DNA from 2 places in the Isoptericola sp. NPDC055881 genome. Region 2 is predicted to be linked to the other one. Evidence: predicted binding sites of a transcription regulator. Region 2 holds the regulator's gene; the other holds the start of a gene.
What was found. The regulator HspR, encoded in region 2, represses chaperone genes until heat shock. The targets are predictions, from matches to a motif close to AAGTTGAGTCNNNNNGACTCAACTT.

Region 1: the regulator HspR is predicted to act here: its motif matches at 13,278-13,302, upstream of ACWGKI_RS12895 (LppM family (lipo)protein).

The regions. Positions count from the first base shown of each region.
Region 1 is NZ_JBSHCR010000039.1:805-16,072, reverse strand. Features, by position in the region: gene ACWGKI_RS12955 (ABC transporter substrate-binding protein) at 1-70, shown strand, start outside; gene ACWGKI_RS12950 (ABC transporter ATP-binding protein) at 82-897, shown strand; gene ACWGKI_RS12945 (Na+/H+ antiporter subunit A) at 1,046-4,015, shown strand; gene ACWGKI_RS12940 (Na(+)/H(+) antiporter subunit C) at 4,012-4,596, shown strand; gene ACWGKI_RS12935 (Na+/H+ antiporter subunit D) at 4,596-6,191, shown strand; gene ACWGKI_RS12930 (Na+/H+ antiporter subunit E) at 6,188-6,802, shown strand; gene ACWGKI_RS12925 (monovalent cation/H+ antiporter complex subunit F) at 6,799-7,194, shown strand; gene mnhG (monovalent cation/H(+) antiporter subunit G) at 7,191-7,547, shown strand; gene ACWGKI_RS12915 (cation diffusion facilitator family transporter) at 7,572-8,702, shown strand; gene ACWGKI_RS12910 (methylated-DNA--[protein]-cysteine S-methyltransferase) at 8,768-9,313, opposite strand; gene ACWGKI_RS12905 (AlkA N-terminal domain-containing protein) at 9,381-11,039, opposite strand; gene ACWGKI_RS12900 (alpha/beta hydrolase) at 11,115-12,158, opposite strand; gene ACWGKI_RS12895 (LppM family (lipo)protein) at 12,151-13,215, opposite strand; gene clpB (ATP-dependent chaperone ClpB) at 13,354-15,268, shown strand, end outside.
Region 2 is NZ_JBSHCR010000004.1:47,156-62,423, reverse strand. Features, by position in the region: gene ACWGKI_RS02200 (DUF4956 domain-containing protein) at 1-427, shown strand, start outside; gene ACWGKI_RS02195 (VTC domain-containing protein) at 424-1,248, shown strand; gene ACWGKI_RS02190 (carbohydrate-binding domain-containing protein) at 1,283-3,007, shown strand; gene ACWGKI_RS02185 (NAD-dependent protein deacetylase) at 3,291-4,199, shown strand; gene ACWGKI_RS02180 (phytoene desaturase family protein) at 4,221-5,792, shown strand; gene ACWGKI_RS02175 (hypothetical protein) at 5,799-6,785, opposite strand; gene ACWGKI_RS02170 (nucleoside deaminase) at 6,824-7,255, opposite strand; gene upp (uracil phosphoribosyltransferase) at 7,443-8,078, shown strand; gene ACWGKI_RS02160 (sigma-70 family RNA polymerase sigma factor) at 8,145-12,161, opposite strand; gene ACWGKI_RS02155 (hypothetical protein) at 12,383-13,159, shown strand; gene ACWGKI_RS02150 (DUF1540 domain-containing protein) at 13,208-13,516, opposite strand; gene ACWGKI_RS02145 (heat shock protein transcriptional repressor HspR) at 13,687-14,115, opposite strand; gene ACWGKI_RS02140 (DnaJ C-terminal domain-containing protein) at 14,153-15,151, opposite strand.

The sequences.
Region 1 (15,268 bases), on a different contig from region 2:
CTCCGGCCTCATCGCCGAGGGCACCACGGCAGACGACTACTTCGACGACTCGTTCGCCCCGGCGAACTGAACGGAGGCGTCATGACCACCACGACCACGGGCGGGCTCTCGGGCGGGACCACCGCGACCGACACCGTCGTCGACGTCGAGGACGTCTCGGTGACGTTCCGCAGCCGTCGGGTGTCGACACCCGCGCTGGGGTCGGTCGACCTCCGGCTCGCGCGCGGCGAGTTCGTCACGATCGCGGGGCCGTCGGGTTGCGGCAAGTCCACGCTGCTCAAGGTCGTGGCGGGCCTGACCGCCCCGACGACGGGGCAGGTGCGGCTGCGCGGCGAGGTGGTGCGGGGGCCCCGTCAGGACATCGGCTTCGTCTTCCAGCGCGCGGCGCTGCTGGAGTGGCGCGACGTCCGGGCGAACATCCTGCTGCAGGCGGAGATGCGTGGCATGGACGGCGCCACCGCGCGGCGGCGGTGCGACGAGCTGGTCGAGATGACCGGGCTGTCCGGCTTCGAGAAGGCGATGCCGCACGAGCTGTCGGGCGGCATGCAGCAGCGCGTGTCCCTGTGCCGCGCCCTGCTGCACGAGCCGGACGTGCTCCTCATGGACGAGCCGTTCGGCGCGCTCGACGCGCTCACCCGGGAGCGCATGAACGTCGAGCTGCACCGCATCTGGCGCGAGACCGGCATCTCGGTGCTCCTGGTCACCCACTCGGTGGCGGAGGCGGTGTACCTCGCCAACCGCGTCGTCGTCATGGGCCCCCGCCCGGGCACGATCATCGAGGAGCTCACGGTCGACCTGCCGGCCGAGCGCGACTACGGCGAGACGGTGCGCGACGCCGAGTTCGGCCGGGTCTCGGGGCGGGTGCGCGAGCTGCTCGGGTCGCCCGGCGGGGACTGACGACGCGGGCCGCTCCCCGCCCCGCCAGCCCGAGAGGGCGGGGAGCGGCCCGGGTCACACGCACGTGTCAGCTCGTTCGCACCGGGACCATCGCTTGTTGCCGGTAAGGTAAAGGGCATCGCCCCGCCCCTCGACCGGACGGAGTGCTGTGCTCCCAGTGCTGCTCTTCACCTTCCTGCTGGCCCTCGCGGCGCCGGCTCTGGTGGCATGGCTGGGCAGACGGGCGTTCTGGGTGCTGGCCCTCGGGCCGGCGTCGGCGGCGGCCTACGCGCTCGCGATGACCCCCCGGGTCACGGCGGGAGACTTCCCGACCACCCAGGTGCCGTGGGTCCCCGGCCTCAACCTCTCGATCACCCTGCAGCTCGACACGCTGGCGTGGTTCATGCTGCTGGTGGTCGGCGGCGTCGGCGCCCTCGTCCTCCTGTACTGCTCGGCCTACTTCGCGCGCGACGCCCTCGGGCTGGGGCGGTTCGCGGCCGTCCTGACGGCCTTCGCCGCCGCGATGGTCGGCCTGGTCGTCGCCGACGACCTGCTGCTCCTGTTCGTGTTCTGGGAGCTCACGACCGTCTTCTCCTACCTGCTGATCGGCCACTACGCCGACCGCAAGGCCTCCCGCCGCGCAGCGATGCAGGCCATCGTCGTCACGACGGCGGGCGGGCTCGCGATGCTCGTGGGGCTCATCATCCTCGGCGTCGCCGGCGACACCTGGCGCGTGTCGGAGCTCGTCGCAGACCCGCCGTCGGGTACCGCCGTCACCTGGGCGGCGGTGTGCCTGCTGGCGGGCGCGGCGACCAAGTCCGCGCTCATCCCCTTCCACTTCTGGCTCCCTGCGGCCATGGCTGCCCCGACGCCGGTGTCCGCCTACCTGCACGCCGCGGCCATGGTGAAGGCCGGCGTCTACCTGGTGGCGCGCTTCGCCCCCGCGTTCGCCGACCTGCCCGTGTGGCGGTGGCTGGTCCTGGTCCTGGGCGGCGGCACCCTGTTGCTGGGCGGCTACCAGGCGCTGCGCCAGCACGACCTCAAGCTGGTCCTCGCGTTCGGCACCGTCTCCCAGCTCGGCCTGATCATCCTGCTGCTCGGGCTCGGCTCGAAGGCGCTCGCGCTCGCCGGCCTGGCCATGCTCGGCGCGCACGCCATGTTCAAGGCGGCGCTGTTCCTCGTCGTCGGGGCGGTCGACGTCGCCACCGGCACGCGTGACCTGCGCAAGCTCTCCGGGCTGTGGCGGACGATGCCGTTCACCGCGACGGCCGGCGTGCTCGCGACCGCGTCGATGATCGGGTTCCCGCCGTTCGCCGGGTACGTCGCGAAGGAGGCCGCGCTCGAGGGCCTGTGGCACGACGTCACGCACGGCGCCGGGACCGTCGAGGCGGTCGCGCTGGGCGCGCTCGTGGTGGGGTCCGCCCTCACGGTGGCGTACGGCCTGCGGTTCGTGTGGGGCGCGTTCGGCACGAAGCGGCGCCCGGGGGCGGAGGCCGTGCGCGGGGAGGCGACGACGCGCGACGCCGCGGCGGAGCCCGCGTCGGCGACGCCCGTGCGGCGGCAGCCGTGGCTGCTCGTCACCCCGCCCCTGGTGCTCGCGGCCCTCGGCCTCGCCGTCGGGCTCGTGCCGGCCGTCGGGGAGCGGCTGCTCGCCCCGTACGCGGACCTCTACCCGACGGGCGACGCGGGCCACCTGACGCTGTGGGGCGGGTTCACGCCCGTGCTCGCGCTGACCGTGCTCGTGCTCCTCGCCGGCTTCGTGCTCTTCTGGCAGCGGTCGCGGGTGGAGCGGGCCCAGGACTTCTTCTGGTCGCCGCGCAGCGCCGAGGTCACCTACCGGCGCACCATGCGCCGCCTGGACGACCTGGCCGCCGACGTCACCGCCGCCACGCAGCGCGGTTCCCTGCCGGTCTACCTCGGCATGATCCTCGTGGTGCTCGCCGTCGCCCCCGGCGCGGTGATCGCCACCGGTCTGGTCGGCGGCACGCCGGGCCTGCAGGTCGTGGCGTGGGACCGTCCGGCCGACGCCGCCGTCGTCGCGATCATCGCGATCTCCTGCGTGCTCGCCGCCCGTGCGCGCCGCCGCCTCAAGGCCGTGGTGCTCGTGGGCGTCGCGGGCTACGCCAACGCGACGCTGTTCATGCTGCACGGCGCCCCCGACCTCGCCCTCACGCAGGTGCTCTGCGAGACGATCACGCTGGTCGTGATGGTGCTGGTGCTGCGACGCATGCCGCCGTACTTCACCGACCGGCCGCTCGCCGCGAGCCGCTGGGTGCGGCTGGTGCTGGGCGTCGTGACCGGGCTCGTGATGATGGCGCTGACCGTCGCCGCCCCGCTGGTGCGGGTGGCCACGCCCATCAGCACCCACTTCCCCGACGAGGCGTACACGTGGGGCGGCGGCAAGAACATCGTCAACGTGACCCTGGTGGACATCCGCGCCTGGGACACCGTCGGCGAGATCTCCGTCCTGCTCGTCGCGGCGACCGGCGTCGCGTCGCTCATCTTCCTGCGCCAGCGCAGCGGAGAGGTGCTGCGCCTGTCCCGCGTGGAGGAGGTCAGCCGGCCCGACCCGCACACCCGGCGGGTGTGGCTCGCCGCCGGCAGCACCATGGAGCCCGAGCGACGGTCCGTGATGTTCGAGGTCATCACCCGCGTCATCTTCCACGCCATGATCGTGTTCGCCCTGTTCCTGCTGTTCAGCGGGCACAACGCGCCGGGCGGGGGCTTCGCCGCGGGGCTCGTCATGGGCATCGCGTTCACCGTGCGCTACCTCGCGGGCGGGCGGTACGAGCTCGGTGAAGCCGCGCCCGTCAGCCCCGGCGTGCTGCTCGGCACCGGCCTGTTCCTCTCCGCCGGCGTCGGGCTCGCCACGCTCGTCGCCGGGCAGGAGGTGCTGCAGAGCACCGTCCTCAACCTGCACGCTCCCGTCCTCGGCGAGATCCACCTGGTGACGTCGCTGTTCTTCGACATCGGCGTGATGCTCGTCGTCGTCGGGCTGGTGCTCGACCTGCTGCGCACGCTCGGCGCCGAGATCGACCGGCAGGGCCCGCTGCCCGCACGCACCCTCGTCGGCGAGGTCGCCGCGCCCGGCGCGCCCGACCCGGCAGACGACGCCCGGCACGAGGAGGCAACCCGATGACCGTCCTCGAGAACACCCCCTCCGCCGTGCTGGTCCTCGCGATCGGCGTGCTCTTCGCGACCGGCGTCTACCTGATGCTGGAGCGCCCGCTCACGCGCGTGCTGCTCGGCTTCGTGCTCATCGGCAACGGCGTCAACCTCATGCTGCTGGTCATGGGCGGCCGCTCCGGGGCGTCGCCGATCATCGGCAACGCCCCCGACGGCGTGCGGATGAGCGACCCGCTGGCGCAGGCGATGGTGCTCACCTCGATCGTCATCACGCTCGCGCTCACCGCGTTCGTGCTGGCCCTGGCCTACCGGTCCTGGCAGCTGCACGGGCACGACGAGGTCGCGGACGACGTCGAGGACCGCCGCGTCGCCCGGCACGCCGCCCTCAACGCGCCCGCGTTCGAGGACGCCGACGACACCGAGCTCGACCAGACGCTCGACGAGGAAGCCGCCGACGCGCACGACGACGTCGACGACAGCGACGACGACCGCCGCGAGCGCCGGGCCGACCGCAGGACCGGGCCGACGCACGACGCGGGCGGCGCGCCCGGCACGGGCGGCACGGGCGGCACGGACACCGAGGAGCGCCCGTGATGCCGTGGTCCGTCGAGACGCTCGTGCCGCTGCCGGTCATGCTGCCGCTGTTCGCGGCCGGTCTCACGCTCGCCCTGCACCGGCACGCCCGCGTGCAGCGCATCATCAGCGTGACGGCGCTCGCTGCCGCCCTCGCCGCGTCCGTGGGGCTGCTGTTCGCCGCCGACTCCGGGCCGATCGTCGTCGAGGTGGGCAGCTGGGCGGTGCCCGTCGGCATCGACCTGGTGGCCGACCGCATCTCGGCGGTGATGCTCACGGTCTCGTTCGTGATGCTGCTGTGCGTGCTCCTGTACTCCCTGGGCCAGGGCGTCCCCGAGGGCGACGACGACCCGGAGGGCAGGCGCGGCGACCCGATCCCCGTCGCGATCTTCCACCCGACGTTCCTGATCCTGGCCGCGGGCGTGGCGAACGCGTTCCTCACCGGCGACCTGTTCAACCTGTACGTCGGCTTCGAGATCCTGCTCGCGTCGTCGGCGGTGCTGCTGACCCTCGGGGGGACGGCCGAGCGCGTCCGGGCCGGGTCCGTGTACATCATCGTCACGCTCATGTCGTCGCTGCTGTTCCTCACGGCGATCGCGCTGATCTACGGCGCGACCGGCACGGTGAACATGGCGCAGCTCGCGGAGCGGCTGCCGGACATCGACCCCACGGTGCGCACCGCGCTGCAGCTCCTGCTGCTGCTCGCGTTCGGGATCAAGGCCGCGATCTTCCCGCTGTCCGCGTGGCTGCCCGACTCCTACCCGACGGCGCCGGCGCCGGTCACGGCCGTGTTCGCCGGCCTGCTCACCAAGGTGGGGGTGTACTCCATCCTGCGCACGCAGACCCTGCTGTTCCCGGACAACCCCACCGTGGACCAGGTGCTCATGGTGCTGGCGCTGCTCACGATGGTCATCGGCATCCTGGGCGCCGTGGCGCAGAACGACGTCAAACGTCTGCTCTCGTTCACCCTCGTCAGCCACATCGGCTACATGATCTTCGGCATCGCGCTGGCCACCGAGGCGGGCACGGCGGCGGCCGTGTACTACGTGGTGCACCACATCTCTGTCCAGACGGCGCTGTTCCTCGTCGTCGGGCTCGTCGAGTGGCGGGGCGGGTCGACGTCGCTCGACCGGCTCGGCGGCCTCGCGAAGCTCGCGCCAGGGCTGGCCGTGCTGTTCTTCGTGCCCGCGCTGAACCTGGCCGGCATCCCGCCGTTGTCGGGGTTCCTGGGCAAGGTGGGGCTGCTCACCGAGGGGGCGCGCGTCGGGACGGGGCTCGCGTGGGTGCTGGTCGTGGGGTCGGTCGTGACGTCGTTGCTCACGCTCTACGCGATCGTCAAGGCGTGGAACAAGGCGTTCTGGCAGGCGCCGTCGAAGGAGATCGAGTCCGACGTGCCGCTGCCGCGCGGGATGGTGTGGCCCACGGGGGCGCTCGTCGCCTTCGGCCTGCTGCTCACCGTCGTCGCCGGCCCGCTGTACGGCTACGCGGAGCGTGCCGCCACCGCGTCGATGGACGGGCACACGTACGTGGACGCCGTCTTCCCCGGCGGGGCGGACCGCGGCCAGGGGGAGTCCGTCGCGGTGAGCGACGACAGCCACGACGGAGGTGACCGGTGAGCCCGTACCCGCGCCGACGACCCGCCGAGCTGCTGCGAGGGCTGGGTTCGCAGTGGCACGCGCTCACGCTGCTGACCGCGATCTGGGTGCTGCTGTGGGGCGACCTGTCGTGGGCCAACGTCATCGCCGGCGCCCTGATCGCCGCCGTCGTGGTCACGCTGTTCCCGCTCCCCGACGTCACGATGCACGGCACGGTGCGGCCGTGGCCTGTCGCCGTCCTGGTGGGCAGGTTCGTCTCCGACCTGTTCCTCGCGTCGTTCGAGGTCGCGTGGACCGCCGTCCGGCCCGGTCCGACGCCGCAGGGCGCGATCGTCGCGGTGCGGCTGCGCAACCCCGAGGACGCGTACCTCACCATCACGGCCGTGATGTCGTCGCTGGTGCCCGGGTCGCTCGTCGTCGAGGCGCGGCGCAGCACCGGCGTCGTCTACCTGCACGTGCTCGACATCCAGGGCGCCGGCGGGCCGGAGGCGGTGCGTCGTGACACGCTCGCGCTCGAGGAGCGTGTGCTGCGTGCGTTCGCCAGCAGGTCGCTGCTCGCCCGATGCGGGCTCGCGCCCGACGACGACACCGCGGGTGCCGTGCACACCGGACGTGGAAAGGGGGACGCATGATCCTCGCCGCCGTGATCGCGGCGGCCGTGCTCGTGGCCGTCGCGGCGATGCTCGCGCTGGTCCGGGTCGAGCGCGGTCCGTCCATGCTCGACCGCGCCGTCGCCCTCGACGCCCTCACCATCACGCTGGTCGGTGCCATCGCCATCGAGGCGTTCTGGTCGCGACGCACCGAGACCATCCCCATCCTCGTCGCGCTCTCCATGGTCGGCTTCGTCGGCTCGGTGACGATGTCGCGGTTCGCCGCGAAGGAGCCCGACGGCGAGTGGCGGGTCCGCACGCCGGAGGAGGTCGCGGCCCAGGCGCGGGCCGCCGACGTGCCCCGCGGCGAGCAGCGCGACGGGCCGCGCGGCGCCGAGGCCGAGCCGGAGGACGACGGAGGTGGCTCGCGATGACCCACGTCGAACCGGGCGTGTGGACCACGATCGCCGACACGGTCGCCGCCGTGTGCCTGCTCGCCGGGGCCTTCCTCACCCTCGCCGCGGGCGTCGGGCTGGTCCGGTTCCCGTCGCTCCTCGCCCGCATGCACACCGTCACCAAGCCGCAGGTGCTGGGGCTGGTGCTCATGCTCGCGGCGCTCGCGCTGCGCGTGCGCAGCTGGTCGGCCGTCGCGATGCTCGTGCTGGTCGTCGCGTTCCAGCTGGCGACGTCTCCCGTCGCCGCGCACATGGTGGGACGGGCCGGCTTCCGCACCGGCAAGGTCGACCCGCAGGACCTGCGCCCCAACGAGTTCGGCGAGCCCGACTGACCCTCGGCTGGTAGACCGGGGCGCATGCGCCCTGCCGAGCCCCCTGTCGATCCTCCTGCCGGTCCTGCCGCCGGTCCTGCTGCCGGGCCCTCCACCGGGCGACCCGACGAGCACCCCGCCGGCGGTCCGGCCCAGCCCGACCCGTTCGCCGCGCTCGCGCGGCCTGCCGAGCCCGAGCCCGGTGCCGCCCCGCCGCACCCGGGCGTCAGCCCGCGCGTCGTGCAGGACACCGACGGCGGCGAGAGCACGCTCACGGTGGTCATCGCGTTCGCCGCGAACGCCGTCGTCGCCGCCGCGAAGACCGCGGCGGCCGTGATCACCGGCTCGGCGTCCATGCTCGCCGAGGCCGTGCACTCGTGGGCGGACACCGGCAACGAGATCTTCCTGCTCGTCGCCGACCGGCGCTCCCGCCGCCCCGCCGACCACCTGCACCCGCTCGGCTTCGGACGCGAGGCGTACGTCTGGTCCATGTTCGCGGCCATCGGCCTGTTCGCCGTCGGCGCGGGCGTGTCCATCACGCACGGCATCCAGGAGCTGGTGCACCCCGAGCCCGCCAGCGACTACGGCGTCGCCTACGCCGTGCTCGGCGTGGCGTTCGTGCTCGAGGGCGTGTCGTTCCTCCAGGCCAGCCGGCAGGCGCGCGCGGAGGCGAAGAAGGCGGAGCACGACGTGCTGCACCACGTGCTCGTCACGTCCGACCCGACGCTGCGGGCCGTCTTCGCGGAGGACGCCGCGGCGCTCGTCGGGCTCGTCGTCGCGTTCGCCGGTGTGCTCGCCCACCAGCTCACCGGGTCGCCCGTGCCGGACGCCCTCGGGTCGATCGTCGTGGGCGTCGTCCTGGCGGTGGTGTCCCTCGTCCTGGTGGACCGCAACCGCCGCTTCCTCGTCGGCGAGGCGGCGCGGCCCGAGACCCGGGCCGCCGTGCTCGCGCACCTCGTCACCATGCCGCAGGTGGAGCGCGTGACCTACCTGCGGCTGGAGTACGTCGGGCCGCGGTCCCTGTACCTCGTCGCGAGCGTCGACCTCAGCGGCAACGAGCCCGAGTCGAACGTCGCCCGGCGGCTGGACGACCTCGAGCGGGCCGCCACCCGGGTGCCCGTCATCGCCGGTGCCGTCTTCACCGTCTCGACCCCGGAGGAGCCGTCGCTGGTGTGACGCCCGCCCCTGACCCGTCCGGCATCGTGCGTGCTGACTTGATCCTCAAACTCGCCGTTCGAGGATCAAGTCAGCACGCTCGATGACGTTCCGGCGGGGGCGTGCTGGGCCTCGTGCGCGAGGAGGCTGCGCTTGACGTCGAGGCCGTACCGGAAGCCGCCGAGGCTGCCGTCGGTCCGCAGCACCCGGTGGCACGGGACGAAGAGGGCGGCCGCGTTCATCGCGCACGCGCCGGCGGCCGCGCGGACGGCGGCGGGCCGTCCGGAGAGCTCGGCGTACCGGGTGTACGTCACCGGCTCGCCGGCGTCGACCGTGCGCAGCACGTCCCACGCGTGCGCGCGGTACGGGCCGGACACCTGCCGGACGGGGACGGCGTCGATCGCGCGCACGTCGCCGGCGTAGTAGGCGCGCACCGCGGCGACGGCGGGCGCGACCGCCGGGTCGTCGTCCGGCACGGGGACGGTCGCGGCGGGCCGGACGTCGGGGTGGGTGAGCCCGACCAGCGCGTCCGCGTCCGTCGTCCAGCCGGAGGCGAGCACCGTGCCGTCGGGTGCGACGACGACGGTGAACGGGCCGTCGGGGGTGGTCAGGGTGGTGGTCCGAGCAGACATGGTTTCTCTCCGTGATGTCGGATGCCGAACAGGTGGTTGTACCCGGAAAGCGGGTCGAGAAGGTGCGTTACCGCCTGGTCGGCGGGAGGGCGGCGCGCCACAGGTGCATGGCGGCGTACGAGCGCCAGGGCGCCCACTGCTCCGCGCGGGCGGCGAGGGCGCGGGATCGGGCGGCACGCGGTGCGTCGTCGGGCACGCCGGGCAGGTCGATGCCCGCGGCGGCCGCGCCCGCGAGGAGGGCGACGTCGCCGTCGAGCCAGGCGTCCGGGTCGCGCAGCACCCGCATCGCCACGTACGCCGCGGTCCACGGGCCGATGCCGCGCCGGGCGACGAGCGCGGCGCGCAGCTCGTCGCCGTCGTCGCCCACGCCGACGGCGAGGGAGCCGTCGTCGAGCGCGCGGGCCGTGTCCGTGACGGTGGCCAGCGACCGGGCGGGCAGGCGCAGGTGGTCGGCTGCCGACGCCGCGACCTGGGCGGGCGTCGGGAACAGGCGGGTCAGGCCGGGCACTGCCGAGTCGTAGGCGCTGCCCGCGCCGGCGGCGAGCCGGCCCAGGTGGGTGCGGGCCGCGGCCACGCTGATCTGCTGGCCGACGATGGCGCGCACCACGATCTCGTGCGGGTCCACCGTCCCGGGGACGCGCAGCCCGGGGGTGCGGGCGACGAGCGGCGCGAGGGCGGGGTCGTCGGCGAGGGTGGTGTCGACGGCGGCCGGGTCGGCGTCGAGGTCGAGCAGCCGGCGCAGCCGCGCCACCGCGACGGAGACGTCCGCGGCGGACGCGAGCTCCAGCCGCACCGCCACCCGCCCGCGCCCGACGCCGGGCCCCGCGACGACCTCGGCCGCGCCCGGGCCGTGGGGCAGTCGCAGCGTGCGGGCGTACCGCACGTCCGCGCCGGAGAGGTCGGCGACCTCCACGCCGTCGACGGCGCGGGCCGTGAGGAACGCCACCACCCCGCGGGCGTCGTACGGCTCGCGGACCGGCAGCTCGAGGTCGAGCCGGACCCGGGCGACCTCCCCGCCCGCCCCGGACGCCGCACCGCCGGCGAGCACCTGCTCGCCCGCGGTCCCGGGCGGCACGACGCGAGCGCTCGCGCGTGGGACGGCGGTGGGACGGCGTCGGGCGCGGGCGCGCAGGTCGCTCGGCGTGGTGTCGAAGACCTCGGCGACGGTGTCGTTGAACTGGCGGATCGAGCCGAAGCCGGCGGCGAACGCGACGTCCGCGAGCGGCATGTCGGACCCGACGACCAGGCTGCGGGCCGTCTGCGCCCGCTGGGCACGGGCGAGGGCGAGAGGGCCGGCGCCGAGCTCCGCCGACAGCATCCGGTGCACGTGCCGCGCGCTGTACCCGAGGCGGGCGGCGAGCCCGTCCGTCCCCTCGCGGTCGACGACGCCGTCCGCGATGAGCCGCATCGCGCGCCCCGCGAGGTCGTGGCGCAGGTCCCAGGCCGGGGTCCCGGGCGCGGCCTCGGGCAGGCAGCGCTTGCAGGCGCGGAAGCCGGCCTCGTGCGCCGCCGCCGACGTGACGTAGAAGGTGACGTTCTCCGGCTTGGGCGTGCGTGCGGGGCACGACGGGCGGCAGTAGATACCGGTGGAGCGCACGGCCGTGAAGAACTGCCCGTCGAACCGGGTGTCGCGGGCCGCGATCGCCCGGTACCGCTCCGCGAAGACCTGCGGGTCCTCCGTCCTCGCGGTCTGGGCCGGGGTGCTGGGCCGCGCTGTCGTCGTCATGTCCTCATCCTCACGCGAGCCCGGCGTCTCGGGCTAGCGGGAATCGGACATGGCTCTAGACGCGCGGGCCGGTGGTTACGGGAGCGACTCGACCCAGTCGAGGACGGTGACGAGGTACGTGTCGCGGGCGGGCTGTGGTGAGAGGGCGAGGTCGTGCGCGCCGCCGGCGACGGTCCGCACCGTGACGTCCCTGCCCAGACGTGGGGCGCGGTCGCGGATGTGCACGACGTCGAGCACGGAGTCGGTGGTCACCAGGTCGGGGTGCCACGACCGCGCCGGGCCGGACCGGTCGGAGGCCAGCACGAGGATCGGGATCGTCAGGTCCAGGCCGTGCGCGACCCGACGGTGCGCGCGCCGCACCGAGCGCAACCAGCCGGCGCGGACCGGGAAGCCGGCGTGGGGCTTCCACGCCAGGTCGAAGTCCCACTCGCCGCCCGTCTCGCGGTGCAGGGCCGTGCCGTAGTGCTCCCCGAGCGAGCCCACGGCGAGCCGAGGCGCGAACCGCCCCACCACGTCGATCGCCCAGGTCGCCGGGCCGCGCATCAGCCAGCTCTCGTTGAGCTCCAGCCACGGGCTGTTCAGCACCAGCGCGTCGGCCCGGCCTGGCCGTCCGTTCGCCCACAGCGGGGCGATCAGCCCGCCTGTCGAGTGCCCGAGCACCACCAGCCGTTCGTGCCCCGCGGCGCGCACGACGGCGGCGGCCGCGTCGAGGTCCTGCGCGTACAGGGCCAGGTCGTCGACCAGGTTGGGGTCGCGGCCGGCGGCCACGTGCGCGGCGAGCGCCCGCCCGTGGCCGCGCAGGTCGACGGCGTAGAAGGCGTACCCGCGCGCGGCGAACGCCCGCGCGACGTGCGGGTGGAGGAAGTAGTCCACGAACCCGTGCACGTACAGCACGGCGATGCGCGCCGGCCGACCAGTGCCCGCCCCCGGAGAAGGAAGCGCGGGCGCTGCCAGGGCGGCTGGTGTCGGGCCGGCAGGCTCCGGGGTGGACGGCACGTGCCGCACCAGCACGGCCTCCGCACCGCCGGGCAGCGGGAGGGTCCGCGCCTGGAACTCCGGGCCGAGGATGTCCTCGCGCCAGGGCCCAGCGGGGGCCGGCGCGGCCTGCGCGTCAGGCACCCTGCGGCGGGTCGGTCGGGCGTCGGGCACCCGGCGCGGCCCCCGGGCCGTCGGGGCGGTCCTGGTCCGGCCGGGGCTCGACGGGGCCGGGCTCCTGGCGGTACGCCTCCTCCTCGCCGGGGCGCCCGGGCTCCAGCGGCTCTGCGACGGGGCCGGTCGAGGTGTCCGCCGCAGGCCCGGCCGGCGGTGCGGGCTCGGGCTCGAAGGGCTCGGCGATGGGGCCGGTCGTCGGCGTGGTCGGCGTGGTCGGCGCGGTCGGCGCGCCGCCGAAGACCTGCTCGTGCGGCGTCGGTCCCGCCGCGGGCACGGTCCCGGGGGCAGCCTCCGCGGCGAGCGCGGCGTCCCCGGAGGCGGAGCCCGTCACGGGCGCGGGCCGGCGGTTGTTCCGCACGACGAGCCACACGACGAGCGCGATGACGACCAGGCCGATGACGAGCCCGACGATCCACCACGGGAACCCGCCCCCGCTGTCGGCGGCACCCACCGCGTGGATCTCGGTGGTCTCGCCGAGCTGCGGCGTCCAGGTGACCGTGTTGCCCTCGATCTGGCCGCTGGCGTCGCTCACGGCACCGGGGAAGGTGATGGAGATCTGCACGTCGAAGGCGTCCTGCACCTTCTGCGGGAGCGACTTGAGCTGGTCGGCGCCCTGGGACAGGTCGAGCGTGCCGTCGACCACGTAGTTGTCGCCGTCGCGCGTGATGGTCAGGTCCTCGTCGCCCGACCCGGACATGTCGCCGATCGGCGTGTCGGTGAACGTGTACTTGGTGCCCGTGTACTCGTCGTCGGAGTACGGCTCCTGCGTGGCGCCCTGCGGTGCGGACTGGCCCACCTCGCCGCCGGCCTGCTTCCACAGGTCGCCGGGCTTCATCCCCATGGTCTCGGCCAGGCTGTTGGAGACCGCCATGATCATCGTGCCGGAGACGGTGTCGTCCTCCGACAGCGTCATGTCCAGGTCGACCTTCATGCACCCGGACAGGGCGAGGAGTCCGACGGCGGCGAGCGTCGCCGCGATCGCGGTGCGGAGGCGGCGCAGCGGGCCGCGGGCTGGAGTGGTCACCGGCCCAGCATCCCGCAGCGCCGCGCGGTGAGCCACCGGGCGTCCACAGGGGCTTGCGTCCAAAGTTGAGCGGAATAGACTCAACTTTGACGACGTTCCCTCCACAGACGTCTTTCCCGTGTCATCCCCGGAGGTTCCATGGACATCAAGCTCACGACCATGTCGCAGCAGGCGCTCGGCGACGCCGTCCAGTCGGCGGCCGCCGCCGGCAACCCCCAGCTCGAGCCGGTGCACCTGCTGCAGGCGCTGCTCCAGCAGTCGGGTGGCGTGGCCGTCGGCCTGCTCGAGGCCGTCGGCGCCGACGCCCAGCAGATCGGCCAGCGCGCCCGCGCGGCCCTCGTGGCGCTCCCGCAGGCCAGCGGCAACGCCGTCGCCCAGCCCTCGCCGTCGCGCGCGATGAGCGCCGTCCTGGAGAACGCCGGCAAGGAGGCGGAGGCGCTCGGCGACGAGTACGTCTCCACCGAGCACCTGCTCATCGCCCTGGCCGCCGGGCAGTCCGCCGCCGCGCAGGCCCTGGCCGGGGCGGGCGCCACCGCCGACGCCCTGCGCGCCGCGCTGCCCGCCGTCCGCGGCTCGTCGCGCGTGACCAGCCCGAACCCCGAGGGCACCTACAAGGCGCTGGAGCAGTACGGCACCGACCTCACGCAGCGCGCCCGGGACGGCCGGCTCGACCCGGTCATCGGGCGGGACGCCGAGATCCGCCGCGTCGTGCAGGTGCTCAGCCGCCGCACCAAGAACAACCCCGTCCTCATCGGCGAGCCCGGCGTCGGCAAGACGGCCGTCGTCGAGGGCCTCGCCCAGCGCATCGTCGCGGGCGACGTGCCGACCTCCCTGCAGGGCAAGCGCCTCGTCGCGCTCGACCTGGCCGGGATGGTCGCGGGCGCCAAGTACCGCGGCGAGTTCGAGGAGCGGCTCAAGGCGGTCCTGGAGGAGATCACCGCGTCCGACGGCGAGGTCGTCACCTTCATCGACGAGCTGCACACCGTCGTCGGCGCCGGGGCCGGCGGCGAGGGCGCCATGGACGCGGGCAACATGCTCAAGCCGATGCTCGCCCGCGGCGAGCTGCGGCTGGTGGGCGCCACCACCCTCGACGAGTACCGCGAGCACATCGAGAAGGACCCCGCGCTCGAGCGCCGGTTCCAGCAGGTGTTCGTCGGTGAGCCGTCCGTGGAGGACACCGTCGCCATCCTGCGCGGCCTCAAGGAACGGTACGAGGCGCACCACAAGGTGACGATCGCCGACTCCGCGCTCGTCGCCGCCGCCGCGCTCTCCGACCGGTACATCACCGGCCGCCAGCTGCCCGACAAGGCGATCGACCTCGTCGACGAGGCCGCGTCGCGCCTGCGGATGGAGATGGACTCCTCGCCCGTCGAGATCGACGAGCTGCAGCGCGCCGTCACGCGCCTCGAGATGGAGGAGGTCGTGCTCAAGGAGTCCGACGACGCCGCGTCGAAGGACCGCCTGGAGCGGCTGCGCGCCGACCTCGCCGACACGCGCGAGCAGCTCGCCGCGCTCACCGCGCGGTGGGAGTCGGAGAAGGCAGGGCACAACCGCGTCGGCGACCTGCGCGCCCGCATCGACGAGCTGCGCACGGAGTCCGACCGGCTGCAGCGCGAAGGCGACCTCGAGTCCGCCGCCCGGCTGCTGTACGGCGAGATCCCGCAGGTCGAGCGCGAGCTCGACGAGGCAGAGCGCGCCGAGGCGTCGCAGGAGGCCGAGGACGTCGCGGACGCCCAGGCGCCGATGATCGCCGACAAGGTGGGCTCGGACGAGATCGCCGAGGTGGTCTCCGCCTGGACGGGCATCCCCGCCGGACGCCTGCTGCAGGGGGAGTCCGAGAAGCTCCTGCACATGGAGGACGTCATCGGCGAGCGCCTCATCGGCCAGAGCGACGCGGTCCGGGCGGTGTCCGACGCCGTGCGGCGCTCGCGGGCCGGCGTGGCCGACCCCGACCGGCCGACCGGGTCGTTCCTCTTCCTCGGCCCGACGGGCGTCGGCAAGACGGAGCTCGCCAAGTCGCTCGCGGACTTCCTCTTCGACGACGAGCGCGCCA
Region 2 (15,268 bases):
CCTGGGGCTGTTCGGCGTGCTGTCGATCATCCGGCTGCGTTCCGACGAGCTGTCGCAGCGCGAGGTCGCGTACTACTTCGCGGCGCTCGCGCTGGGCCTGCTCGGCGGCATGGGCACGTCGACCGGGTGGCTCGGCCTCGCCGGGTCCGCCCTGATCCTGGTGGTGATGGCCGTGGCCGACCATCCCCGCCTGCTGGCCCGGCACGCCGCCCAGACGATCGTGCTCGACCGCGCCGTCGTCGACCGCGACGAGCTCACCGCGCACCTGGAGGCCCTGCTGGGCGCCCGCGTGCACTCCGTGAGCGTGCAGTCGATCGACCTCGCGAACGACACGACGCGCGTCGAGGTCCGCTACGAGCTGCCCCGCCCCGGTGCCCGGCAGGTCGCGCCCACCGGCGCGCACGACCACCTGACGGTGACCCGATGACGGCGGCGGCCGTGGGCGCGACGGCGCAGGACGTCGTCACCCGCGGGCTGGCCGGTGCCCGTCCGGTCACGCTGGAGGAGGTCGACGCGACCGCCGCGCTCCAGACCCGGGTGGACCGCAAGTACGTGCTCACCCCCGCGGAGGTCGCGGCCCTGCTGGCGGCGCTCGCCGCGCAGGCCGAGCCCCGCGTGCTGGAGATCGGCGGCGACCGCGCCTTCACGTACGCCTCCACCTACTACGACACCGCCGACCTGCTCACGTTCCGACAGGCCGCGCGCCGCCGGCGCCGCCGGTTCAAGGTGCGCACCCGCACCTACGTCGACACCGGCAACACGACGTTCCTCGAGGTCAAGACGCGCGCCGCGCGCGGCGTCACCGTCAAGGAACGTTGCCCGTGGGAGCTGTCCGCCCCGCTCGGGGGCGCCGGCCTGGAGTTCGTCGACGACCGGCTCGCCGCCGCCCGCCTCGACGCACCGCCGTCGGCCGACCTCGTCCCCGTGCTCCGCTCGGTGTACCGGCGCACCACGGTGCTGCTGCCCGACGCCCGCATGACCCTCGACTCCGGGCTGCGCTGGCGGCTCGCCGGCCCCGACACCGGCCCTGAGACTCTGCACGGCGACCGCACGGCCGACGTCGGCGACCTCGTGGTCGTGGAGACCAAGGCCGGCACCGCGCCGTCGTCCGCCGACCGCGCCCTGTGGCGTGCCGGCCACCGCCCCGACCGCATCTCCAAGTACGCGACCGGGCTCGCCACCCTGCGACCCGACCTGCCCGACCATCCCTGGCGCCGCCTGCGGCGCGAGCGGCTGGGCGTCGTCTGACCTCCCTGCACCCTGTCCCCTGAGAGGACCCACCATGCGCATCCCCCGCCCCCGCACGCTCTGGACCCGGACCCTGGCCGCCGCGGCCGCCGGCACCCTCGCCGTCGGCGCGCTCGCCGCCTGCGACGCCGGCTCCGCCACCTCTGCCGCGACGGAGGACGCCGGCACGACCGCCGCCGAGATCTCCGCGACGGACAACTCCGGCCGGTCCGCGCAGGACGTCCTCGCCGCGAACCTGTCGTCCGACGACACCGCGGCCCTGGCCGACGCGACCTGGGACACGGCCGACGAGGTCGCGGTCTCCCTCGACGGCGACACCGCCTCCGCCTCCGGGGACGGGGTCACCGTCGACGGCTCGACCGTCACGATCACGCAGCCCGGCACGTACCGGGTCTCCGGCACGCTCGACGACGGCCAGGTCGTGGTCGACTCGTCCGCCGACGGGGTGGTGCGCCTCGTGCTCGACGGCGCGGACGTCACCAGCTCCACCGGTGCCGCCGTCGACGTCCAGGACGCCGACCAGGTGTCCGTGGTCCTCGCCGACGGCTCCACCAACCGCCTCGAGGACGCGCAGGAGTACGCGGACACGACGTCCGACAACGCGGCCAACGCCGCCCTGTACTCGACAGCGGACCTGGCGATCTCCGGCACCGGTGCGCTCGAGGTGGTCGGCAACGCGAACGACGGCATCACCGGCAAGGACGGCCTCGTCATCGCGGGCGGGAACATCTCCGTCACCGCCGCGGACGACGCGGTCCGCGGCAAGGACTACCTCGTCGTGTCGGGCGGCACGGTCGACGTCCAGGCCGGCGGCGACGGGCTCAAGTCCGACGCCGACGACGACGCGACGGCCGGGTACGTCGCCCTCACCGGCGGCGACGTGACCGTCGACGCCGCGTCCGACGGCGTGCAGGGCTTCACCGACGTCGCCATCACCGGCGGCACCCTCACCGTGACCCGTTCCGAGGAGGGCATCGAGGCCGCGACCATCGCCGTCTCCGGCGGCGACACCGACATCACGTCCACCGACGACGGGCTCAACGCGACCGTGAAGGAGGCGGAGGACTCGACGTCCGACACGACCGATGACACGGCGACCGACGACCAGCAGGCCCCGCCGCAGGCGCCGGCGGACGGACAGGCGCCTGCGGACGGGGGCCAGCCGCCCGCGGACGGCGAGATGCCGCAGGGCGGGGGCGGCGGCATGGACGCGGTGCAGGAGGGCGCGTCGCTCACGATCACGGACGGCACGCTGCACGTGGACGCCGAGGGAGACGGGCTGGACTCCAACGGCGTGGCGGCGATCAGCGGCGGCGACGTCGTCGTCGAGGGCCCGACGAACGGCGGCAACGGCGCGCTCGACTCCGCCGGCGGTCTCACCGCCACGGGCGGCACGCTGCTCGCCGTCGGCTCGTCGGGCATGGCCGAGGCGCCCGAGACGGACTCGACGCAGGGCTGGGTGGCGCTGACCGCCGACTCGACCCTGGAGGCCGGCACCGAGGTGGCGGTCGTGGACGCCGACGGCGCGCAGGTCGCCACGATCACGCTCACCAAGAGCGCCCAGTCCGTCGTCTACAGCGGCCCGGAGATCACCGACGGCGCCACGTACACCCTCACCGCCGACGGCACCGAGGTCGGCACCGCCACCGCCGGCGACGCCCCCGCCGGCGGCATGGGCGGCATGGGCGGCGCGGGCGGCGGCCAGCCGGGCCAGGGCAACCAGACCGACCAGTCGTCGTCGAGCACCACCACGAGCTGACCGCGAGGTAGTCCAGCACCAGCCGAGGTAGTTCCGAACATGCCGAGGTAGTTCACAACGTGCCGAGGTAGTGGACCAGTCCACTACCTCGGCACGTTCGCCACTACCTCACGGAGCCGAGGACTACCTCGCGAGGCCCGCAACTACCTCGCGGGCCCCGCAACTACTTCGCGGGCCCCGCAACTACCTCGCGAAGCCCGCAACTACCTCGCGGAGCTGGGAACTACCTCGGCAGGTGGGGTGGCGCGCGTGGGCCGGCGCTCCGCGTCGTACGCTCGAAGGCGTGCAACCCGTTCCCCGGCCGCTCGCCCCGACGTACCAGGACCGGCGCTGGGAGCTCCCGCCGGACGCGGTGGTGCACCACGGCACGGTGGACGACGCGGTCCGGCTGCTCCACGGCCGCACGATCACGGCGCTGACGGGCGCGGGCGTCTCCACGGACTCCGGCATCCCGGACTACCGCAGCCCTGACTCGCCGAAGCGCGCGCCGATGACGTACCAGCAGTTCGTCGCCGACGAGGCGTTCCGCCGTCACTACTGGGCCCGCAACCACGTGGGCTGGCAGGTGGTGCACCGGACGGAACCGAACGCCGGGCACCGCGCGCTCGCCACGCTGGAGGGCCGGGGCGTGGTGCGCGGCGTCATCACGCAGAACGTGGACCTGCTGCACGAGGACGCGGGCTCCCGGCACGTCATCGACCTGCACGGCCGCTACGACCGCGTGATCTGCCTGCAGTGCGGGCGCGTCATCAGCCGTGCGCACCTGGCGGAGCGGCTGGACGCGCTCAACCCGGGCTTCGTCGAGTCGGTGCTCGCCGACGGCGCGACGGTGGCGGACATCGAGACCGCCCCGGACGCGGACGCCGTCATCGAGCAGACCAGCCACTTCGTGCCCGCCGCGTGCGAGTTCTGCGGCGGGGTGCTCAAGCCGGAGATCGTGTACTTCGGGGAGAACGTGCCGCGGGAACGGGTGGAGCGCGCCTACGCGCTGGTGGACGACGCCGACGCGCTCCTGGTGGCGGGCACGTCGCTCACCGTGATGAGCGGGCTGCGGTTCGTGCGGCACGCGGCCAAGGCGGGCAAGCCGGTCGTCATCGTCAACCGCGGCGAGACGCGCGGCGACCCGCTGGCCACGCTCAAGGTGGACGACGGCGTCACCGAGACGCTCGTCACGCTGGCCGAGCACCTCTGACGGTTGGGCGAGGGAGGCATCGTGCTGGACGCGGTCGTGGTCGGGTCGGGCCCCAACGGGCTCGCGGCCGCCGTCACGCTCGCTCGCGCCGGGCTGTCCGTGACGGTGCTGGAGGCGAACGCGACGGTCGGCGGCGGCGCCCGCACCCTCGCACCCGGGGACGACGGCGACCTGCTCGCCGGCCTGCCGGAGGGCGTCGTGCACGACGCGTGCTCCGCCTGCCACCCGATGGCCTGGGCGTCGCCCTTCTTCCGCGCCTTCGACCTCGCCGCGCACGGCGTCGAGCTGCTCACGCCGGAGGTGTCGTACGCCCAGCCGCTGCCGGACGGCCCGGCGGGGGTCGCCTACCGCGACCTCGACCGCACGGTCGACCGTCTCGGCACGGACGGACCCGCGTGGCGCGCGCTGATGGGTCCGCTCGCCGCGCAGTGGGAGGCCGTCGTCGCCCTCGCGATGGGCGACCACCGGTCGGTGCCGCCCGGGGTGCTCGACGCCGCCGACCCGGCGCGTGCCGTCCTCGCCGCCGCCCGGTTCGGCCTCGGGCTGGCCGAGCAGGGCACGTACGCCTGGGACGCGCGGTTCACCCAGGAGGCGGCCCCGGCCCTGCTCACCGGCATCGCCGCGCACACGATCGTGCCGCTGCCGTCCCTCTCCGGCGCGGGCACGTCGCTGCTGCTGGGGGCGCTGGCGCACGCGACGCCGCGCCGCCCGGGTGCAGGGTCGGGTGCAGGGTCACAGGCGGGCTCCGCCGAGCTCGCGTTCGACGGCGGGTGGGCGATCCCGCGCGGCGGGTCGGGCGCGATCACGGCCGCTCTCGTCGCGGACCTGGAGGCGCACGGCGGCACGGTCGTGACGGGCCACCGGGTGCGCACCCCGGCCGACGTGCCCGCGGCGCGCGTCGTGCTGTTCGACACCTCGCCCCGCACGCTGCTCGACGTCGTCGGCGCCGCGGTCCCCCCGGGCCTGCGCCGCGCGCTCGAGGCCTACCGGTACGGCAACGCCGCCGCCAAGGTCGACTTCGTGCTCTCGGGGCCGGTCCCGTGGGCCGACCCGGAGGTGGGTCGCGCGGGCACGGTGCACGTGGGCGGCACGCGCGCCGAGCTGGCCGAGGCGGAGGGCGAGGTCGCGGCGGGGCGGCACGCCGCCCGGCCGGTATGCCTGGTCAGCGACCCGACCGTCGTCGACGCCTCCCGGCGCGTGTCCACGTCCGGCGGCGAGCTGCGCCCCCTGTGGACGTACACGCACGTGCCCGCAGGCTCCGACGTGGACGTCACCGAGACCGTCACCGCGCAGATCGAACGGTTCGCCCCCGGCTTCCGCGACGTCGTCGTCGCGTCCCGGGGTGTCCCCGCCGCCGAGATGGCGGCCCACAACGCGAACTACGTGGGCGGCGACATCTCCGCCGGCGCCGCCACGATGTGGCAGATGGTCGCGCGCCCCGCCCTGCGCGCGGAACCGTACCGGGTCGCCGGCGGCGTCTACCTCTGCTCGGCGTCCGCCCCGCCCGGCCCAGGCGTGCACGGGATGGGCGGCTGGCACGCCGCTCGCCGCGCGCTGCGCGACGTCTTCGGCATCCGGGTCACCGCGCTGTGACGACCGTCAGCCCGCGGCCCAGCGGGTGCTGCGCTCGCGCAGGTCGGTGACGCCGACCCGACCCGTGGGCGAGAGTGTCGCCACGCGTCCCCGCGGGCCGAGCCCCGACCGGTAGCGCTCGGCGAGCGCGGCCTCCGCGTCGGCGTCGCCGCCGTCGGCGGCCACGAGCAGCGCGGCGAGGGCGTCGGTGAGGGTGTCCCACGCGTCGTCCGACAGCGGCACCGCGGGCACGTACCCGGGCGGCGAGGCGGCGGCGAGCGCCGTCAGGCCCGGGTGGTCGGGCAGCGCGCCCCAGAGGTCCCACAGCAGCACCTCCTCGCGCATCCGGTGGGCGAGCTCGAGCAGCACGTAGCCGCGCACGAAGTCCTTGCCGCCCAGCTCGGGCAGCTCCGGGGCGACGCCGTACGACGCCGGGTCGACGTCGCCGGCGCGGATGGCGCGCCACACCTCGGCGGCGGTGGGGAACGGTGACGACGGGCCGGTCGGCATGTCGTGCACGTCGAAGCCCCAGGACCCGTCCGGCGTGAGCTCCGGGTCCCAGCGCACCCAGCGTCCCCCGCCGTCGTCGGTGGCCTCCCAGTGCTCGACGACCACGTGGTCGTGGAAGAACGGCGGGTTGAAGTACCCGGCGAAGCCGATGCGCGAGCGTGCCGGCACGCCGTGCCGGCGCAGCACGCCGAGCGAGAACAGCGTGTGGTCGCGGCAGCACCCGGCGACGAGCTCTCCCGGCTCGCGGCCCTGCGTCAGGGGTCCGGGGCGGCGCTCGACGGCGGCGTCGAGCGTCGACTCCAGCCACCGGCGGTCGATGTCGGCGCGCTGGTCGTCGCGCAGCGGCACCCCGTCGGCGCGGTAGTGCACGATCGTCGCGCACGCGGCCCGTCCGACGTCGGCCGGCACGGGCGGCACGGCGGCGAGCAGGTCGCCGTGCGGGCCGGGGTCGGAGTAAGGGCTCTGCCGGGCGTAGTCGGCGAGGGTGGGGGCAGCGGTGTCCATCCTGGTATGACCTCCGTCGGCGGCGAGAGTCGTCGCCGTCAGCGGCGGGACTCGAAGAAGTCTCGCAGGATCCGCCCGCACTCCTCCTCGCGCACGCCGCCGACGACCTCGACGGCGTGGTTGGCGCGCTGGTCGCGCACCAGGTCCCAGACGGACCCGGTGGCGCCGGCCTTCGGGTCCCACGCGCCGAGCACGAGGCGGCGCACCCGCGCCGCGACGAGCGCCCCGGCGCACATCACGCACGGCTCCAGCGTGACGACGAGGGTGCAGCCCTCCAGCCGCCACTCGCCGCGGGTCGCCGCCGCCTGCCGCAGCGCGAGCACCTCGGCGTGCGCCGTCGGGTCGCCGGTCTCCTCGCGGCGGTTGCGCCCGAGCCCGACGAGCCGACCGTCCGCGTCGAGGACCAGCGCCCCGACGGGGACGTCGTCGCTGGCGAGCGCGTGCGACGCCTCGTGCAGCGCCAGGCCCATGAGCGCGTCCCACACGGCGCGCCGACCGCTGACCGTCTGCGGGGGGAACTCGCCGTCGGCCCAGGGCAGCGCGAGACCGCGCGGCCCGCGCCCAGCGCCGTCGTCGGCCATGTCCCTCCCCCGTTGTCAGACCCACGCCAGCGTATAGAGCGACGTGGGTCTGACAACTCCCGGTACCGTGGGGCCCATGCGCCTGCACGTCGCCGACCACCCGCTGGTGGACCACAAGCTCACCGTCCTGCGTGACGAGAACACCCCGTCGGCGACGTTCCGTCTCCTCGTCGACGAGCTCGTGACCCTGCTCGCCTACGAGGCGACGCGCCACGTGCGCACCGAACCCAAGGAGATCCGCACCCCGGTCACCACGACGACAGGCGTGCGCCTCAGCGACCCGAGCCCCATCGTCGTGCCGATCCTGCGCGCAGGGCTCGGGATGCTCGAGGGCATGACGCGCATGATCCCGACGGCGGAGGTCGGCTTCCTCGGCCTGCAGCGCGACGAGTCCACCTACGAGGCCGTCACCTACGCGAACCGCCTGCCCGACGACCTCACCGACCGGCAGGTCTTCCTGCTCGACCCGATGCTCGCCACCGGGGGCACGCTGGTCGCGGCGATCGACTACGTGCTGGAGCGCGGGGCGCGCGACGTCACCGCCGTCTGCCTGCTGGCCACGCCCGAGGGCCTCCAGGTGCTCGAGAACGCCGTCGGCTCGCGCGTCGACGTGCAGATCGTGGTGGCCGCGGTGGACGAGCGCCTCAACGAGCAGAAGTACATCGTGCCTGGCCTCGGCGACGCCGGGGACCGGCTGTACGGCATCGTCTGACCGGTTCGGAAGATCAGGACCGGGCGGTCAGGATCTGATCAGGCGGTCAGGATCAGGCGGGCCCGCTCAGCGGTACTCGCAGTCCCCGATCCGCTCCCACCTGGCGTGGTACCCGCTGCTGCCGGCCCAGCGCCCGGCAGCCTGGTTCCCCTGGGAGTCCTGGCCGTTGCCGTTCCCGTTGCCGTTCCCGTTGCCGTTCGCGCCGTTGCCCTGGTTCCCCTTGCTGCCGGTGTCGGCAGCGGCCGCGTCGCCGGCACCCTGGCTACTCTCTCCGCTGTTGGCCTGCGCGCCCACGTAGCGGTAGTTGCCACCGCGCCAGGACGCGACGTCGCCCACCTCGTGACCGGTGCCCCAGCGGTGCGGTGCGGCGCACCAGCCCGAGGTGCCGGTGAACGGGTCGACGACGAGGTCGGAGGACCAGTCGCCGGAGCTCACGGTGAACGTCGCCCCGCGGGGGCCGTCGACGGTCCCGGCTTCCGCGCGCACGCTCTGCCGGGCGGGCACCGTCGTCGTCACGCGGGCTCCGTTGGTGCCTTCCACGACGAAGTCCTGCGGGACGGACGAGCCCGTGTTGTCGAGCACGACGGAGACGGAGCGGGTCGACGCCGACCGCCAGCCGTTCTTCGTGACCTGGACGTCGCCCGGCTCCTGCCGGGCCTGCGGGGCGACGACGACGCACGACACGGCGTCGTAGGCGACGGTCCGCTCGACGACGAGGTCACGTTCCTCGACGGTCCGCGTCAGCCGCACGGTCGCCGATCCGGCGTCGGCGTTCAGGCCCCCGACGGACGTGGTGAGCGTGGCGGCCGACCCCGCAGGGACGCGCGACGGGTCGCCGTCCCCGAGCCGCGCCCTCCACCCGACCGCTCCCCGGTTGCGCACGGCCACGGCGACCTGCGCCTGGTCGTCGACGCACTGGGTCGCGACGCTCAGGTCGACCGCGTCGTCGGGCCACGTCGCGGTGGCGCAGCTCTCGAACGCCGGCACGTCCACGCTGGTCAGGCCGCGGCCGTCGGCGGTCACCGCGACCTTCTTCGTGTTCCACGGGACCGACACCTGGAGCTGGCCCTTCGCGCCGGCCGCGAGGACGGCCGCGCGGCCCTCCCCGGTGCCTTCCGACGCGGCGAACCGCACCGGGAACGTGGACCCCGAGTTGTCCACGGGGATGGTCACCGTGCGCCACGAGGTGTCGGCCGAGGAGTCGAACCGGCACTCGGCCGCGGTGAGCGCCGCGGGACCGCCCACGGCCGGGGCGAGCGACGCCGCCTCGTACCGCTTGACCGGCGCCACGGCGGGCACCACGCCCTGCGCGGGCTCGTCGCCGTCGGAGTCCGCCACCCAGCGGTACAGCTGGAACTCGGCGGTGCCCGCGTCGAGCGCCGTGCGGTCGGTCGGCACGACGAACGTCGCGGTCTCCCCCGGCGCGAGGCGCTTCTGCTCGGTGACCCCGCCGGCGGCGGACATGCCCGCCCGCATCGGCTCGTCGCTGATGTTGGTCAGCGTGCCGCGCACCTGCATGCGGCCGTCGTCGTCCGTGACCACGGCGGTGCTCGAGACGTCCCAGCGCGGGTCGTAGCAGTCGACGGCCTGGTGCGGGCCGCCCGGCACGGTGGTGCGGTAGGTCTGGCCGCCCAGCGTGGTGGACACGGCCCACGACGCCGCACCCGACGGCACGCGCAGCCCGTCCGGCACGTCCGCGGTGACCGACTCTCCCGGCGCGAGCTCCCTGGACGTCGGGCCGGAGCTCCCTGCCGCGTCGAGCCGCACGGTCACCACCTGGTCCGTGAGGTTGACGTACGTACCGCGGACCGCGGCGTTCGCCATGCCCACGCCGCCGGACGCGAGGCAGAGCGCCTGGACGGACCGTGCCCCGCCGGCGGCCCCCGCCCACGGCTGGGCCACCGTGACGGCGGCAGCCCCGGACAACGTGTGGGTCGAACCCGGCAGCTGGGGCGCGGCGGCGACCGTCACCGCTCCCGGCGTGGCAGTCCCGTCCGCGATGACGCGCAGCCGCACCGACCGCTGCTCGCCCGGTCCCAGTGGCGCGGCGTCCGCGGCGGCGACGCAGGTCCAGACCGTGCCGTCCGCCGTCGTCCCGTCCGTCGGGGGCAGGCACGTCAGGTCGCCGTCGGAGGCGACGGGCCGCAGGCCCGGCGGCACGGTCAGCGCGACGGACCAGCCGACGGCCGCCTGGTCGCCCGTGTTCCGCACCGAGACCGGCACCCAGGCGGAGCCAGGGTTCGACACGGGGACGACGTCGCCCGTGGATGCCGTGAGCTCGGCGCCGTAGGGCAGCACGGTGGTGGGCGGCAGCGTGAGCGCCTCGGGCGCGACGCCGGCGGCCCACACCGACCCGCCGATCACGTAGGCCCCGCCCGCGCTCGCGCGCACCGGCAGCGACCCGGTGACGGACCCGCCCGCCGGGATCGTGCCGAGCGTGCAGCGCGCCGTGCGGCCGGTCGCGTCGGTGGGGTTGCAGGCCAGGGCGTCGGCGGCGATCGTCCCGACCGTGGTCGCCCCGACGGACGCGACGGGCAGCGCCAGGTCGACCCCGGCGGGCAGCGCGACCTCGACCACCGCCTCGTCGGCGTCGGCGCCGCCCGTGTTCGCGACCGTGAGGACCAGGGGCTGGCTGGTGCGCGGCTGGAGCGGCGTGGCCGCCGCAGAGACGGCGAGGTCGGCGACCGGCGGGAACGGCGTGGTGGGGAGCAGGTTCACGGGGTTCGTCGGGTCCGTGCTGGGGTCGTCGGCGTCGCCCGGCTCGTCCGTCCTGACCTCGCCGGGCTCGACCGCGACGTCCGTCGTGTCGCCGGGCGCGGCCCACGGCCGCCCCTCGACCGTCACCGGGGCGGTCGGGGCCGCCGCCGGGGGCTCGTGGCTGGTGCCGATCGCGTTGAGGACGGTCACGACGCCGACCGTCGCGACGGCGACGGCGCTCGCCGCGGCCGCCACCCCCGCCGTCGTGCCCATGACGGCGCCCGCGGCCGCCGCGGTGCCCGCCGTGGCCGCGGTGGCCGCCGACCCGGTGGCGACGCTCGCCGTGGCCGCGCCGGCCAGGGACGCCGCGCCACCCGTGGCACCGCTGGCGGCGGCCGCCGTCGAGCCTGCCGCCGCCCCGGTCGAGATGCTCGCCGCGCCGCCGGCGCCCGTGGCGCCGACGGTCGTCCCCGTGACGCTGCCGGTGACCGTGCCGACGGACGTCGCCCCGGCAGCCGCGCCGCTGCCGGCCGCCGCGCTGCCGACCGCTCCGCCCAGCGCGCCGACCGTGCCCCCGATGGGCAGCGCCCCCACGACGGCGAGGCCCGCCAGCCCGACGATGAGGGGCGCGACGACGGCGCGCATGCCGTGGGCGACGTCGCCGAGCTCGAGCACGAGCGAGCGGCACTCGCTGCACGACTCCAGGTGGGTGTCGACCTTCGCGACCTCGCGCCGCGCCAGGCCGCCGCGCACGTACGCGCCGAGCAGCGGGTTCACGGCCCGGCACCCGTCGGTGGGTGCGTGCGTGAGGTGCTCCTGCAGGTACCCGACCCGCAGTCCCTCGCGGGCGCGGTAGGCGAGGGCGGAGACGCCGTTGGGCGTCAGGCCGAGGATCGGCGCCACCTCGGCCGGCGTGCGGCCCTCGATCTCCGTGTACCAGAGCACCGCCTGCCAGCGCTCCGGGAGCGCCTGGTAGGCATTCTTCACGACGGACCGCTCGAACCCCTCGAACGTGGGGACGTCGGTGGAGTCGACGAGGCCGAGCGCGGCCTCGAACGTGCCGTCGTCGGCCGTGGGGCGGGTGCGCCGCACCCCGCGCGCGAGGTCGGCGGCGAGCCGCCGCACCACCGTCAGCAGGTAGGCGCGGAACGTGGCGTCGGGGCCGCCGCCGTGCTGCAGCACGTCGAGCACCCGGTGGAACGCCTCCGAGACGAGGTCGTCCGCGTCGGCCGCGGAGCGCACGTACTGCCTGGCCACGGCGCGGGCTGCCGGCACGTGCCGGACGTAGAGAGCACCGAACGCCTCGAGGTCGCCTCCGCGCACGTCCAGGATCAGCTCGGCGTCACTGCGTGCCGAGTCGTCCGACCCCACGTAGACGTCCGTCATGGCCGACCTCGCTCTGGCTCTCCCACGCGATGCTCCCGCGCAGACTCCCGTACTGTACGTGCGCGCAGCCGGTCGTTGAGGGGTGAACTTTCTCAAGAAAGACGCAGGATATCCGCAAGTTTCCGTGCCTCAGGCAGCGGAAAGCGCCTCCGCGACAGTTCTCGCCCGTGTCAGTGGGGCGCAACTGCGTCATGATGGCTGCCCATGGGGCTCCCATCATCATGAACCGGTCCACGAGCGGGCCCACGGACGCGCCCGAGCTCCCCTCCGAGGTGCTCGACCGTTGGCGCGCGACGAGCCTTGCCGACGTCTGGCTGCGCCCGGACGACTGGTACCACCCGGCGGTCGACGCGCTGGTCGAGGCGTTCGACGACGGCCGGTCGCCCCACGCCGCCGCCCACCGGCTGGGTGCCGCGCGCGGGCGCGCAGGCGTCGGGCTGGGCGAGACGCTGGACGACGTGGAGTGCCTCTACCGTGCCGCCCACCGCGCCCCGGACCCCGACGCGATCCGTGCGGTCGCCGTCGGCTGGGTCCGTGGACGCGACACCGAGCCGGCCCTGAGCGGGCTGCGCGACCCGGGCACCGGGCTGCCCACGCGGGCCTACCTCACGGAGCGGCTGCGGGAGACGTACGGCGCGGCCGTCGGGTCCGAGCACGACGTGCCGACCACGCACTGCCTCGTCGTCATCGACGTCGCCGTGGACGGGCTGGCGCCCTGGGACCGGGCCGCGCGGTCCGCGACCGTGGGCCGCGCCCTCGAGCAGGTCTTCGGGGAGGGCCACCCGATGGCGGCGCTGACCGACGGCGTCTTCGCGGTGCTGACCCGCCGCGACGCCAGGGTGAGCGACCTGGCGAAGACCACCCGCCGGGTGGTCGAGCGCAACGCCGCGCTCATGGGGATCGGGGACACGATGCGGCGCCCCACCCGGGTGTGGGTGGAGCGCCTGCCGACGTCGCACGCCGCGGCCGCGGAGCTGCTCACGCAGCTGACCCGCTGACCGTCACGCTGCCCCCCGCGCTGACCGCCACCTGGGTGCCGACGAGGCTCAGGGGTGCGAGTAGGTGAGGCAGTCGGCGTGGCTCTCGTCGTCCGGGCCGGGCCCGACGCGGATCGCGGCCGCCGCGCACTCGAGCTCGTGGTTGTGGACGCAGTCCCCGCGCTGGCACGCCCCCACGTGGGCGACGACCTTCTCCAGGCCGCCCTTGGCGCTCAGCGGGATGAACGTGGCGCACGACGCGTCTCCGGTGTGACCGGCGATCGTCACCGCACCGGCGTGACAGCCGTGGTCGTGGTTGTAGCCGCAGCCCTCGACGGTGCACTCGGTCACCTCGGGCATCTCCATCAGAGTGCTCATCGTGCGCTCCTCGCTGCTCGCCGTCGGCTCGCGCCGCCTTGAGCCAGGATAGGACTCACGCACGGAATATGCGATGCGAATTCGCCCTCGAATTCAGCAAGGAAAGCCTCACCTATTGCGACGGGATTTAGCGAAGAATTGCATGGCGAAAAGACGGCGGGCGGCGGCTCTCAGCCGCGTCGGGGCAGGGGGCGCCAGAGCACCAGCGCGCCTTCCGCGGCGTCCAGCTCGGACCGCTCGGCGCGCCGCACCCGCTGACCGCGGCGCACGACGACGACGTCGCCCGACGAGCCGGCGGCGAACACCCGGCCCCCGGGCTGCATCGCGAGCGCGGTGAGGCGTGCCTCGAGCTGGGCCACGTGCTCCTGCAGGTCGAGGATGCGCCGGATGCCGGCGAGGTTGATCCCCTCGACCTGCGCGAGCCGCTGGACCTCCAGCAGGCGGGACACGTCGCGCTGCGAGTACCGCCGCCCCCGGCCCGCGGTGCGGCGGGGCGTCACCAGGCCGAGCCGGTCGTACTGGCGCAGGGTCTGCGGGTGCATCCCGGCGAGCTGGGCGGCCTGGGACACGGTCAGCACCGGGGCGTCCTCGGTGACCATCGCTACCTCCCTCGCACGGTGCACGTCGCCCGGGCCGTCACTCCGCGGCGCGCTGCGCCAGCCCTGCCCGGACGTCCTCGTGGTCGCTCTCGGCGGCGAACGCCTCGAGCGCCTCCTTCGCCTTCTTGCTGAGCTTCTGCGGCACCGCGACCTGCACGGTGACGAGCAGGTCGCCCTGCGCCTTCGTCGTCCGCACGCCGCGGCCCTTGACCCGCAGCACGCGGCCGGACGGCGTGCCCGCGGGCACCTTGAGCCGCACGGTGCTGCCGTCGAGGGTGGGCACCTCGAGCGTGGTGCCGAGCGCGGCCTCCGTGAACGTGACGGGCACCGACATGCGCAGGTTGACGCCGTCGAGCGTGAACACCGGGTGCGCGGAGACGTGCACGGTGACCACGAGGTCGCCCGCCTCACCGCCGCCGGAACCCGGCCGCCCCTTGCCGCGGATGCGCAGCTTGCGGCCGTCGTTGACGCCCGCGGGGATCTTGGTCTTGACCTTGCGGCCGTCCACCGTGAACTCCACGGTGGCGCCCTCCACGGCCGTGCGGAACGGCAGCGTGGTCTCCGCCGCGACGTCCGGGCCCTTCTGCGGTGCGGTGAAGCCGGCGCGCCGGCTGCCGCCGCGGAAGCCGCCCTGGCCGCCGAGCATCGAGCTGAGGATGTCCTCGAAGCCGCCGGCGCCCCCGCCCTGCGGGTACTGCGTGTAGCGGGCGTTCGGGGCGCCTCCGCCGAACATCGACCCGAACACGTCCTCGAAGCCGTTGCCGCCGCCACCGGGGCCCGCCGCGAACCGGGCGCCGCCACCGGCCATCGCGCGCACGGCGTCGTACTGCTGACGCTGCTCGCTGTCCGAGAGGACGGCGTACGCCTCGCCGATCTCCTTGAACTTCGCCTCGGCCGACGCGTCACCCGGGTTCTGGTCCGGGTGGTACTGCCGCGCCAGCTTGCGGTACGCCTTCTTGATGGCCGCGTCGTCCGCGTCCTTGGGGACGCCGAGAGCGGAGTAGAAGTCCTTCTCGATCCAGTCCTGACCTGTCACGACGTCCTCCTTTCGTCACGGGGCGAGGTGGCGCAACCCTGCGCCGAGGGGGGGGGCCCCGCCGGAAATCTAAAAGGGGGCGGCCACCCCCCCCCGCGGGGGGCGGGGCACCCAAGA